3 regions of the Erwinia sp. E_sp_B01_1 genome follow, and region 3 is predicted to be linked to each of the others. Evidence: riboswitches for the same ligand, from Rfam matches in the RefSeq annotation. Region 3 holds a riboswitch; each other region holds the start of a gene.
The links. A riboswitch is a leader RNA that binds a small molecule or an ion and turns the genes downstream of it on or off. The one in region 3 is predicted to bind thiamine pyrophosphate.
Positions count from the first base shown of each region.

Region 1: it holds a riboswitch for thiamine pyrophosphate, as region 3 does, so the genes downstream of both, thiM (hydroxyethylthiazole kinase) here and thiB (thiamine ABC transporter substrate binding subunit) in region 3, are expected to answer to the same signal.
Region 2: it holds a riboswitch for thiamine pyrophosphate, as region 3 does, so the genes downstream of both, thiC (phosphomethylpyrimidine synthase ThiC) here and thiB (thiamine ABC transporter substrate binding subunit) in region 3, are expected to answer to the same signal.

Region 1 is NZ_CP142208.1:3,197,842-3,201,115, forward strand. It holds gene thiD (bifunctional hydroxymethylpyrimidine kinase/phosphomethylpyrimidine kinase) at 1-765, opposite strand, end outside; gene thiM (hydroxyethylthiazole kinase) at 762-1,547, opposite strand; TPP riboswitch at 1,583-1,684, opposite strand; gene VRC33_RS15105 (hypothetical protein) at 2,072-2,323, shown strand; one part of gene VRC33_RS15110 (IS3 family transposase) at 2,459-2,717, shown strand; one part of gene VRC33_RS15110 (IS3 family transposase) at 2,717-3,274, shown strand, end outside.
Region 2 is NZ_CP142208.1:4,477,863-4,481,136, reverse strand. It holds gene thiC (phosphomethylpyrimidine synthase ThiC) at 1-1,455, opposite strand, end outside; TPP riboswitch at 1,545-1,645, opposite strand; gene rsd (sigma D regulator) at 1,759-2,265, opposite strand; gene nudC (NAD(+) diphosphatase) at 2,350-3,123, shown strand; gene hemE (uroporphyrinogen decarboxylase) at 3,163-3,274, shown strand, end outside.
Region 3 is NZ_CP142208.1:819,112-822,385, forward strand. It holds gene thiP (thiamine/thiamine pyrophosphate ABC transporter permease ThiP) at 1-907, opposite strand, end outside; gene thiB (thiamine ABC transporter substrate binding subunit) at 883-1,869, opposite strand; TPP riboswitch at 1,910-2,016, opposite strand; gene sgrR (HTH-type transcriptional regulator SgrR) at 2,052-3,274, opposite strand, start outside.

The DNA of each region.
Region 1 (3,274 bases), 2.4 Mb from region 3:
CCCGTGACCGACTTCCAGCGAATCCGCCTGCTCAAGTGCTCCCTGTAACCAGCTTTTCGCTTCCTGCACCGTTGCCACCCAGTTATCCTGCCGGGGACGGAGTGCTGCCAGCGCAGCGGAAAGTGTACAACCAGTGCCGTGGGTATTTCTGGTTGGTACCCTGGGCGCAGTGAAACGTTGCTCAAGCCGTGACGTTAACAACCAGTCCGGGCTTTCCACGTCGCTGAGATGGCCGCCTTTCATCAGCACCGCCTTGCAGCCCAACTGCAGTAAAGCCCTTCCCTGACGGCGCATCTCCTCTTCGCTGTCGGCCATATCACACTCCAGCAGCGCTGCCGCTTCCGGCAGATTAGGGGTAATCAGCGACACTTGTGGAAGCAGACGTTCACGAAGTGTCGCTACGGCTTGTGGTGAGAGGAGAGGATCGCCACTTTTTGCCAGCATCACCGTATCAAGCACGATCCAGGGCACCTGTGCCTGCTTCAGGCCTGCCGCCACAGCTTCAACAATGTCGCTCTCTGCCAGCATACCGATTTTCACGCTGTCGATACGCACATCACTCAGAACGGAGGTTAACTGTGCCGCGACAAAATCAGGCTCAATCCGGTATACCGACTGCACGCCTGTGGTGTTCTGCGCCACCAGCGCGGTAATCACGCTGGTACCGTATGCGCCCAGGGCGGAGAAAGTTTTCAGATCGGCCTGGATACCGGCCCCGCCACTTGGATCGGTACCGGCAATGGTCAGTGCGTTGATGCGCTTCATGCCTTAGCCCCCCCATTAAAGAGCGCATCAAGGAACAGCGCTACAAAACTGCCTGGTCCCGCCGCCACGTTTGCCGCTCTCTCTCCTGCCAGGCTCATCACCCGACAGGCGCTGGCAACATGCACTAATCTGTCACCGGGTAGCGCAGCAAAACCAGCCACAACCGCAGAAAGTGCGCAGCCGGTTCCGACCACGCGCGTCATTAACTCTGAGCCTCCGGGGATCGCCAGCGTTCGATGGCCATCAGTGACATAATCCGTTTCCCCGGTGACGGCAACAACAGCGCCCGTAGATTTTGCCAGAATGTTGGCGGCTTCCAGCGCTGCCGAAGAGTCGTGCAGGCTGTCCACGCCACGGCCTGAAGCGGACTGCCTTGCCAGCGCCATAATCTCCGAAGCATTGCCGCGTATCGCCGCAGGACGCTGTTCGAGCAGCTGCTGGCAGAATTCAGTGCGGAAAGTCAGTGGCCCTACGGCAACGGGATCCAGAGTCCAGGGGCGCTGTGAAAGACTGGCAGATTTAACTGCCGCCAGCATCGCCTGACTGCGCGATCGGGTCAGCGTTCCTACGTTAATCAATAGCGCATCGGCTATCGTACTGAACTGCTCCGCTTCCTGCGTATCAATAACCATCGCAGGAGAAGCGCCAAGTGCCAACAGGACATTAGCAGTAAAGGTCTGTACCACATCGTTGGTCATGCAATGGATCAGGGGAGATTTTTCACGAAAGGATTGAAGAGAAACAGCGGCATCAGCGGCCGTAAAGGGGTGAGGTTGGTTCATGGTAAGGCTCCCAACCGGCGATCAAGAAGGCGATGCGGTCAGGCATCTGACTTCCCTCCGCTGGCATTATCCAGTTCAGGTTCAACGGGTTTTTCTCAGCCCTTTCTTTGGAAGGAAGGGCACCCCGAGTCATACTCTCAAGCCAGCAGCATAGGGAAGTGGTGCTTGCAAAGCAAGCTCGCCTGACCGCATCGCCTTCTTGATCGCCGGAAAAGATAATGCCTGTATACCCCACCACTTACCTCACTCTTTACCCCACCTTTAACCTCACAGAGGGATTATCCAGCATGCAATAAAAAACCCGCACGCAGCGGGTTAATTGTCCAGATAACATTCTGTTTAGTTCACTTATCTAAGATGAAATAACCTTAAGACAAATCCACTGTGAATTTATACACCCTTAAAGCAAAAAGGCATTGCCGTTCACTGATTAAAAATCTAGCATTAACACTACATGTAGTGTTTACCGAAGGTTATCGGCACTATATGTGTAAAATTCAATACCTCTACAAAGGAGTTTTATCATAAGCAACAATACAAAAAAAACCGGTGGTAGCTTGGCTTCAGTGGCTGCTAAAACTCTACATAACCCTAACGCATCAGCTATACAAAAAGCTCTTGCAGGTTCTGCGTTGTCACAGGCTAGCTCTACAAACCAAACTAGTGGCCCCATGGAACATATAGCATCTGCTGCACTTAAAAACCCAAACTCTGCTGCGTTAACAAAACAGCTTGCTGCTAGTGTTCTTGCACAATCCAACAAAAGCCGTAAGTGATCTTAAGGCGGGGAAACCCGCCTTATTTAATTCCAGTAACGTCTGCTGTGTACTTGTTCAGACTTGACCTGCTCCCCGTTGATTAACACACCCCGATGTTAGTAATGTCTTCATAAGCCACATGAGGACATCCCCATGAAGAAGCGTTTTTCCGACCAACAGATCATCAGTATTCTCCGCGAGGCTGAAGCCGGGGTTTCTGCCCGTGAACTCTGCCGCAGGCATGCCATTTCCGACGCCACTTTTTACACATGGCGTAAGAAGTATGGCGGTATGGAGGTGCCTGAGGTTAAGCGCCTGAAGTCGCTTGAGGAAGAAAACGCCAGACTCAAGAAGCTGCTTGCCGAAGCCATGCTGGATAAGGAGGCGCTACAGATGGCTCTTGGGCGAAAGTACTGACGACAGACCAGAAGCGGGAAGCTGTGGTGTTGATGTGTGATGCGACCGGTCTGTCGCAACGTCGAGCCTGCAGACTCACAGGTTTGTCCCTGTCGACCTGCCGCTATGACGCTCATCGTTCACTTGCTGATGCGCATTTATCAGGGCGCATCACTGAGCTGGCCCTGGAGCGCAGGCGTTTTGGCTACCGCCGCATCTGGCAGCTGCTGCGCCGTGAAGGGCTTCATGTTAATCACAAGCGCGTGTACCGCCTTTATCATCTGAGCGGGCTGGGCGTAAAACGCAGACGACGTCGTAAAGGGCTGGCAGCAGAACGTCTGCCGCTGCTCCGCCCGGCGGCGCCCAATCTGACCTGGTCGATGGATTTCGTCATGGACGCACTGGCCACCGGTCGCAGGATCAAGTGCCTTACTTGCGTGGATGACTTCACGAAGGAATGCCTGACGGTCACTGTTGCCTTTGGGATTTCAGGTGTGCAGGTCACGCATATTCTGGACAGTATTGCGCTGTTTCGTGGCTATCCGGCTACGATAAGAACCGATCAGGGCCCGA
Region 2 (3,274 bases), 1.1 Mb from region 3:
CGCGGCGCCAATGCCTGACGTGAAATGGTCATATCCCGGTGCGATATCCGTAGTCAGCGGGCCTAAAGTGTAGAAAGGTGCTTCATGGCAGTGTTCAAGCTGTTCGGTCATATTGCGGCGGATCATCTGCATCGGAACATGACCCGGCCCTTCGATCATCACCTGAACGTCATACTCCCAGGCAATTTTGGTCAGCTCACCCAGCGTGCGCAACTCGGCAAACTGCGCTTCATCGTTGGCATCCTGAATGGAGCCAGGACGGAGGCCATCACCCAGCGACAGCGAGACGTCATAGGCCGCGCACAGTTCGCAGATCTCACGGAAGTGTTCATACAGGAAACTCTCTTTATGGTGCGACAGGCACCACTTCGCCATGATCGAGCCTCCGCGAGAGACGATACCGGTCAGACGTTTAGCGGTCATCGGCACGTAGCGCAGCAGCACCCCTGCGTGAATGGTGAAGTAGTCGACACCCTGCTCGGCCTGCTCCAGCAGCGTATCCCGGAACACTTCCCAGTTCAGATCTTCTGCCACGCCGTTCACCTTCTCCAGCGCCTGATAAATCGGCACCGTACCAATGGGAACCGGACTGTTGCGCAGGATCCATTCGCGGGTTTCATGAATATTGCGCCCGGTAGAGAGATCCATCACCGTATCGGCCCCCCAGCGTGCCGACCACACCAGCTTCTCCACCTCTTCTTCAATTGAAGAGCTGACCGCAGAATTGCCGATGTTGGCATTGATCTTCACCAGGAAGTTACGGCCAATGATCATCGGCTCGGACTCTGGATGGTTGATATTGGCGGGGATAATGGCGCGTCCGGCGGCCACTTCCTGACGGACAAACTCAGGAGTGATGTTCTCCGGCAGCAGGGCACCGAAGCCATGACCCGGATGCTGTTGTAACAGGACTTCGCCACGGATCCGTTCACGACCCATGTTTTCACGCAGAGCGATAAATTCCATCTCAGGAGTAATTACGCCCAGACGGGCATAATGCAGCTGTGTGACGCAGCGCCCAGCAAGGGCTTTTCGTGGCCGGGGCAGTTGATCGAAACGCAGGTGATCGAGGCCTTCGTCCGCCAGCCGTTGCTGCGTATAAACCGAGCTTAGCTGCTCAATGTGCCCGGTATCGCCCCGGGCGAGGATCCAGTCGTTACGCAGCTTTGCCAGCCCGCGATGCACATCTATTTCCGCCTCGGGATCGCCATAAGGCCCGGCGGTGTCATAGACCGGCACCGGCTCATTCTCTTCAAAACGGGGTTGGTCTTTACTGCCGCCCACCCGGGTAGGAGTGAGCTGGATTTCGCGCATGGGGACACGAATATCATCACGGGAACCGGTAAGCCAGATGCGTTTGGAATTGGGGAAGGCTGTTCCTTGCAGGGAGTCGATAAACTTTTGTGCCTCGGCACGTTGCTCGCGACGGGTAGGTTTTTTAGTACTGGTAGACATAGCTCGTTCCTGAAAAATAGGGAATTTGCTTGCCTGGAGTCCGGAGGAGTAAGCGCAGGGTGTGAAAACGCAGGGATCCACACCCTCACTGAATGTTTACTCTTGTTCCCTTCGCAGGTACTAACCTGATCAGGTTCCGCGGATCCCGAATTAACGGTCTCAGCCCCTTAGGGCACTCCGACAAGAAGAATTTTGCGGTACGCAGAGGCACCAGCAAAATGGCGGTGGTGAAAAGTTTCGCTCACCGCTTATAGCCCCTTCAGCATAAAGGGGCTTTTTTAAAACTGCAACATTTTCGTAACGTTAAGCGGGGCGGGCCAGGGCGTTATCATTCGCGGCGGCAAGATTAACGCCGTTTTTTTCCAGGGCCAGCTGAATAAATCTGTCTTCAAGGGTAAATCTGGCTTCCAGCGCTTCCCCCACGGACGACAAGGCAGTCTGGAACTCCAGATAGTTATCATGATCGATGGCGCATTCCAGATGCGAATCATAAACCTGCATAATCAGCTCGGTATTGGCCTGCAAAGAGGGGTAAATAATGGCGGCTCTGGCTAATTGCTCGCTGCCTTCCATCTCTTCGATAAAACGCTCATAAATTGTGAAGTGGCCTGTAGAAAGGTAATCCACTAACCCCTGGCAGAAATTATCCAGCGCGTTTTCGTCGAGCGTAGTCACTGATTCCTTGTTAGGCTTGATGCCAACCAGATGATAATAGGTAATCAGTAGCTGCTTGCGCGAGCGCAGGCAAAAGTCTACCAGGTCGCTACATCCGCCAACACGCGCGGTCAGGACTTCTAACTGGTTTAGCATGAGAAACTCCATGAGTGTAATTGTAAACTTTTCAAACCCAATCCAGTAATTCAGAAAGTCTGTAAGCTGAGGATGAGCAAATTTATGGCACGTGAGATAACAAGCGTAGACGTTGGCTGGTGGGTTGTCAGTCACGAACATAAACTTTGGTTACCAAAAGGTCAATTACCGTTCGGTAGCGCACAAGATTTAAACGTTGTGGGATCCCAGGGATCTTTAATCGGTGAATGGCAGGGCGATCCTGTCTTTTTGATCTCTGAAAATCGGGACAGCGGCATGGGATCGTTACGGCAGATCCTTGACCAGGATGTCGGCCTGTTTCAGCTTGCCGGGAAGGGGATTCAACTGGCGGAGTTCTACCGATCCCATAAGTGGTGCGGCTATTGTGGTCACGAAATGCATCACAGCAAAACCGAATGGGCCTGCCTCTGTCGCCACTGTCGCCAGCGTTATTATCCTCAAATTTCCCCCTGCATCATTGTTGCGATCCGTCGCGGAGAAGAAATTCTACTGGCCCAGCACACTAAACACCGTAACGGAATCTATACGGTGCTGGCGGGCTTTGTTGAAGTCGGCGAAACGCTCGAACAGGCGGTGGCACGTGAAGTGATGGAAGAGAGTGCGCTGAAAGTGAAAAATTTGCGCTACGTCTCCTCGCAGCCCTGGCCCTTCCCACAGTCGCTGATGGTGGCGTATCTGGCCGATTACGACAGTGGTGAAATCAATATCGATCCCAAAGAGCTGCTGGATGCGGGCTGGTACCGTTTTGATGCCTTACCGCAGTTGCCGCCTGCCGGAACCGTAGCCCGCCGCCTGATAGAGGACACGGTGGCGCTCTGCCGCGCCGAAGCCGAATGAATGATATACTGCGCGCCTGAATGAAAGAGAGCCCTGAAGATGAGTGAACTGAAGAACGACCGTTATTTGCGCGCCCTGCTGCGCCAGCCTGTAGATGTGACGCCAGTGTGGATGATGCGCCAGGCCGGTCGCTATCTGCCAGAGTACAAAG
Region 3 (3,274 bases):
ACAGCAGAATCAGCGCGCAGAGGATGAGCAAGGCATCCCAGATCCGCGCCTGCCAGCTATCTTCAGGATTGCGCCAGCCATTGATGCTGGCCGTACCGGAGGGGATGGCTTTACTCAGCCACTGACTCAGCATCACCAGCCCGAGGCAGCAAATCATCTGAATCATCGCCAGTAACGCCGCGCGACCGGGATCGTAATCGAAATTCAGCGCCTGGAAGATGGCCAGCTCGATGGTGGTGGCTTTCGGGCCGCCGCCCAGTGAGAGCACGGTAGCAAAGCTGGCAAAGCAGAGCATAAAAATCAGCGCGCCGGCGGGCAGGATTTGCCGGCGTAGCCAGGGCCATTCCACCACGGAAAAGTGATGCCAGCCGCGCAGGCCAAGCTGTGCCGCCAGCTGGCGCTGCTCGCCGGGGATTTGCTCCAGCGCCTGAAGCAACAGACGTGCCGCCAGTGGCAGGTTAAAGAAAACATGGGCCAGCAGAATGCCCTGCAGACCATAGGGAGTGAAGGTATAAGGGATGCCGATCAGCGCACAAAGGGCGGCCAGCCAGCCGGTACGTCCATAGACGCTGAGAATGCCGAAGACGGCGACCAGCACCGGCAAAACCAGGGTCATTGCACAGAGGCGCAGCAGCGTTTCCCGCCCGGGGAAGCGTCGCCGGTAAAGCGCACGGGCAAGCGGGATCGCCGGGCCAACGGCCAGCACGGCAGAGAGAAAGGCCTGCCAGAAGGAAAAGCGCAGCACGTGCCAGAGATAGTCATCCTGCCAGAGATCCAGCCACTGGATCTGCGGGGCATTCAGCCACAGCGCACTGAAGGCCAGCAGCGCCACGGCGACCAGCAGCGTGGCTGCCAGTGCGCCGGGCACCATCCAGCCAGCAATCAGCGGCTGAGGGCGCGTTGCCATGCACTTATCCACTGGCTACGCTGGCTGGCCACTTCCTGCGGGGTGTATTGCAGAGTTTTAGCCGGAACGGTCAGGGTGTCGAACCCGGCTGGCAGCGTGCTTTTCACTACCGGATACATCCAGTTGCCGGTCGGAATACTCTCCTGGAAGGGCTTATCCAGCATGAATTTCATGAATTTCTCAGCCAGTTCCGGCTGTTGGCTGCTTTTAAGCTGTCCGGCAACTTCCACCTGCAGATAGTGACCTTCGCTGAAGTCAGCCGCGGCATACTGAGTTTTTTTCTCTTCAATCAGATGATAAGCGGGTGAAGTGGTATAGCTCAGCACCATATCGCCTTCACCTTTCAGGAACAGCCCGTAGGCCTCGCTCCATCCTTTGGTGACGGTGACGGTTTTCTTCGCCAGTTTCTGCCAGGCTTCCGGCGTCTGGTCGCCAAAGACTTTCTGCATCCACAGCAGCAGACCCAGTCCTGGCGTGCTGGTGCGCGGATCCTCGTAGATGACCTTAATGGGACGATCGGTTTCCACCAGCTCCTTCAGGCTTTTCGGCGGATTTTGCAGTCTGGTTTTATCGTAAACGAAGGCGAACCAGCCGTAGTCATAAGGGACAAAGGTTTTGTTGCTCCAGCCGCCCGGCACGGTGGTATTGCTGGTGTCGACCTGGCTTTCAGCAAACAGGCCGGTTTTCTCTGCCGCATCCAGCAGATTATTATCCAGCCCCAGTACCACGTCAGCTTTGCTCTTTTTGCCTTCCATCCGCAGACGGTTAAGCAGGGAAACGCCATCTTCCAGCGCGACATATTTCAGTTCGCATCCGCAACGGGCTTCGAAGGCTTTCTTGATCGCCGGGCCAGGCCCCCAGTCGGCGGAGAACGAATCGTAGGTATAGACCGTCAACACAGGTTTAGCGGCAAAAGCAGGGAGGGTGGTGAGGATCAGCAGAGGCAATAATTTTTTCAACACTTCGCGTTCCTTGAAAAGGGTAGTCGCAAAGGATCTGAGTAGGCAAAACACTCTCAAATCCCTACGCCGGCATTATCCGGATCAGGTTCGACGGGTCTGTCTCAGCCTTTGCCGTATCACACCGCAAATGCACCCCGTTGAGAACGGCCTATTCTAGTGATTTCCCGGCTGTAGCGAAAGCGTCATGATTCAGGAGGTAAAAACCAGGCGGATTTGAAGTCAAACCAGCCGAGCGTGTTCATTCTGATCCCACGCATACTGCGCTGGCCTTCCAGCAGCAGCCAGTGATGAAACAGCGGATGCAGGCTGCATGAAGTGATCAACTGCTTACTCCAGTCGGCCAGCGGCAGAGTGTTTTCACGCCAGCGCTGCGCGTCCTTTTCCCAGTCCAGCGGCACGCAATGGCGGAGCAGAGGAATTTCATACAGCAGGGCGAAAAGAGAGAACTCCAGCGGCAGAGTAAAGTTAGCGCTGCCCAGCCAGAGATCGCTTTCCGCCTCGCCACGATGCCAGAGATCATACTCCACCTGATTGACGATCAGTTCGACGCCTTCAGCAGCCAGCAGGGGACGAAGCGTATTGGCAATGCCCTGATGTTCAATATGATCCTTGTAAAAGGTCAGGGTCAGAGAGGTGAGTCCTGCGGGTTTCTCGCTGGCTGACACGGTTTGGCGATGATGCCAGCGTGGCAGCAGACCATAAGCCGGGAACCAGTAATGCTGGTAGGCGACGCCTGCCAGGTTCAGCAGCGCTATCGGGTTGCATAATCTGCTGACCCAGCGGCGGATTTCCTCATTGCTTCCCCGCTCTGAACGCTGATCGAACAGCAGGAAATAGCCACCCTCTTCAAGCCGGCTCTCTTCCGACTTCTCTTCCTGGCTGTTTCCCTCAAGCTTGACCCCGGAAATGATCAGTTCTTCACTGATTTCGGGTAGTACCCAGATATTCACCTCATCGATCAGCGCCCGATAGCCAAAATAGTCATCGAAAGCCCGGATCTTCAACTGGGAGTGCTGATTGCGCACCACCGCATAAGGCCCGGTCCCCACCGGATGACGGGCGAAATCAGGCAGTTGTGGCCACTCCTGCGGCAGGATCATCGCGCTGACGCTGCCCAACAGCCAGGGCAGCCAGCGATCGGGCTGCGTAAGGTGAATATCCAGTGTCCAGGAAGCAGAGGAGTCGATGCGCTCAAGGTGCGAGTAAAGAGGCTGAGCGGTCAGGCGCTGAAGCGAGTCGATAACATCGGCCATCTCCAGTTCGCGGCCATGATGGAAATGGATCGCCGGGCGTAAATAAAACCGCCAGTGGAGCGGATTGAGCTGCTGCCAGTGGTGGGCGATATCCGGTTCGATTTCCCCGTTTTCCTCATTTATCCGCGTAAGGCTGCTGAAAATCTGCCGGG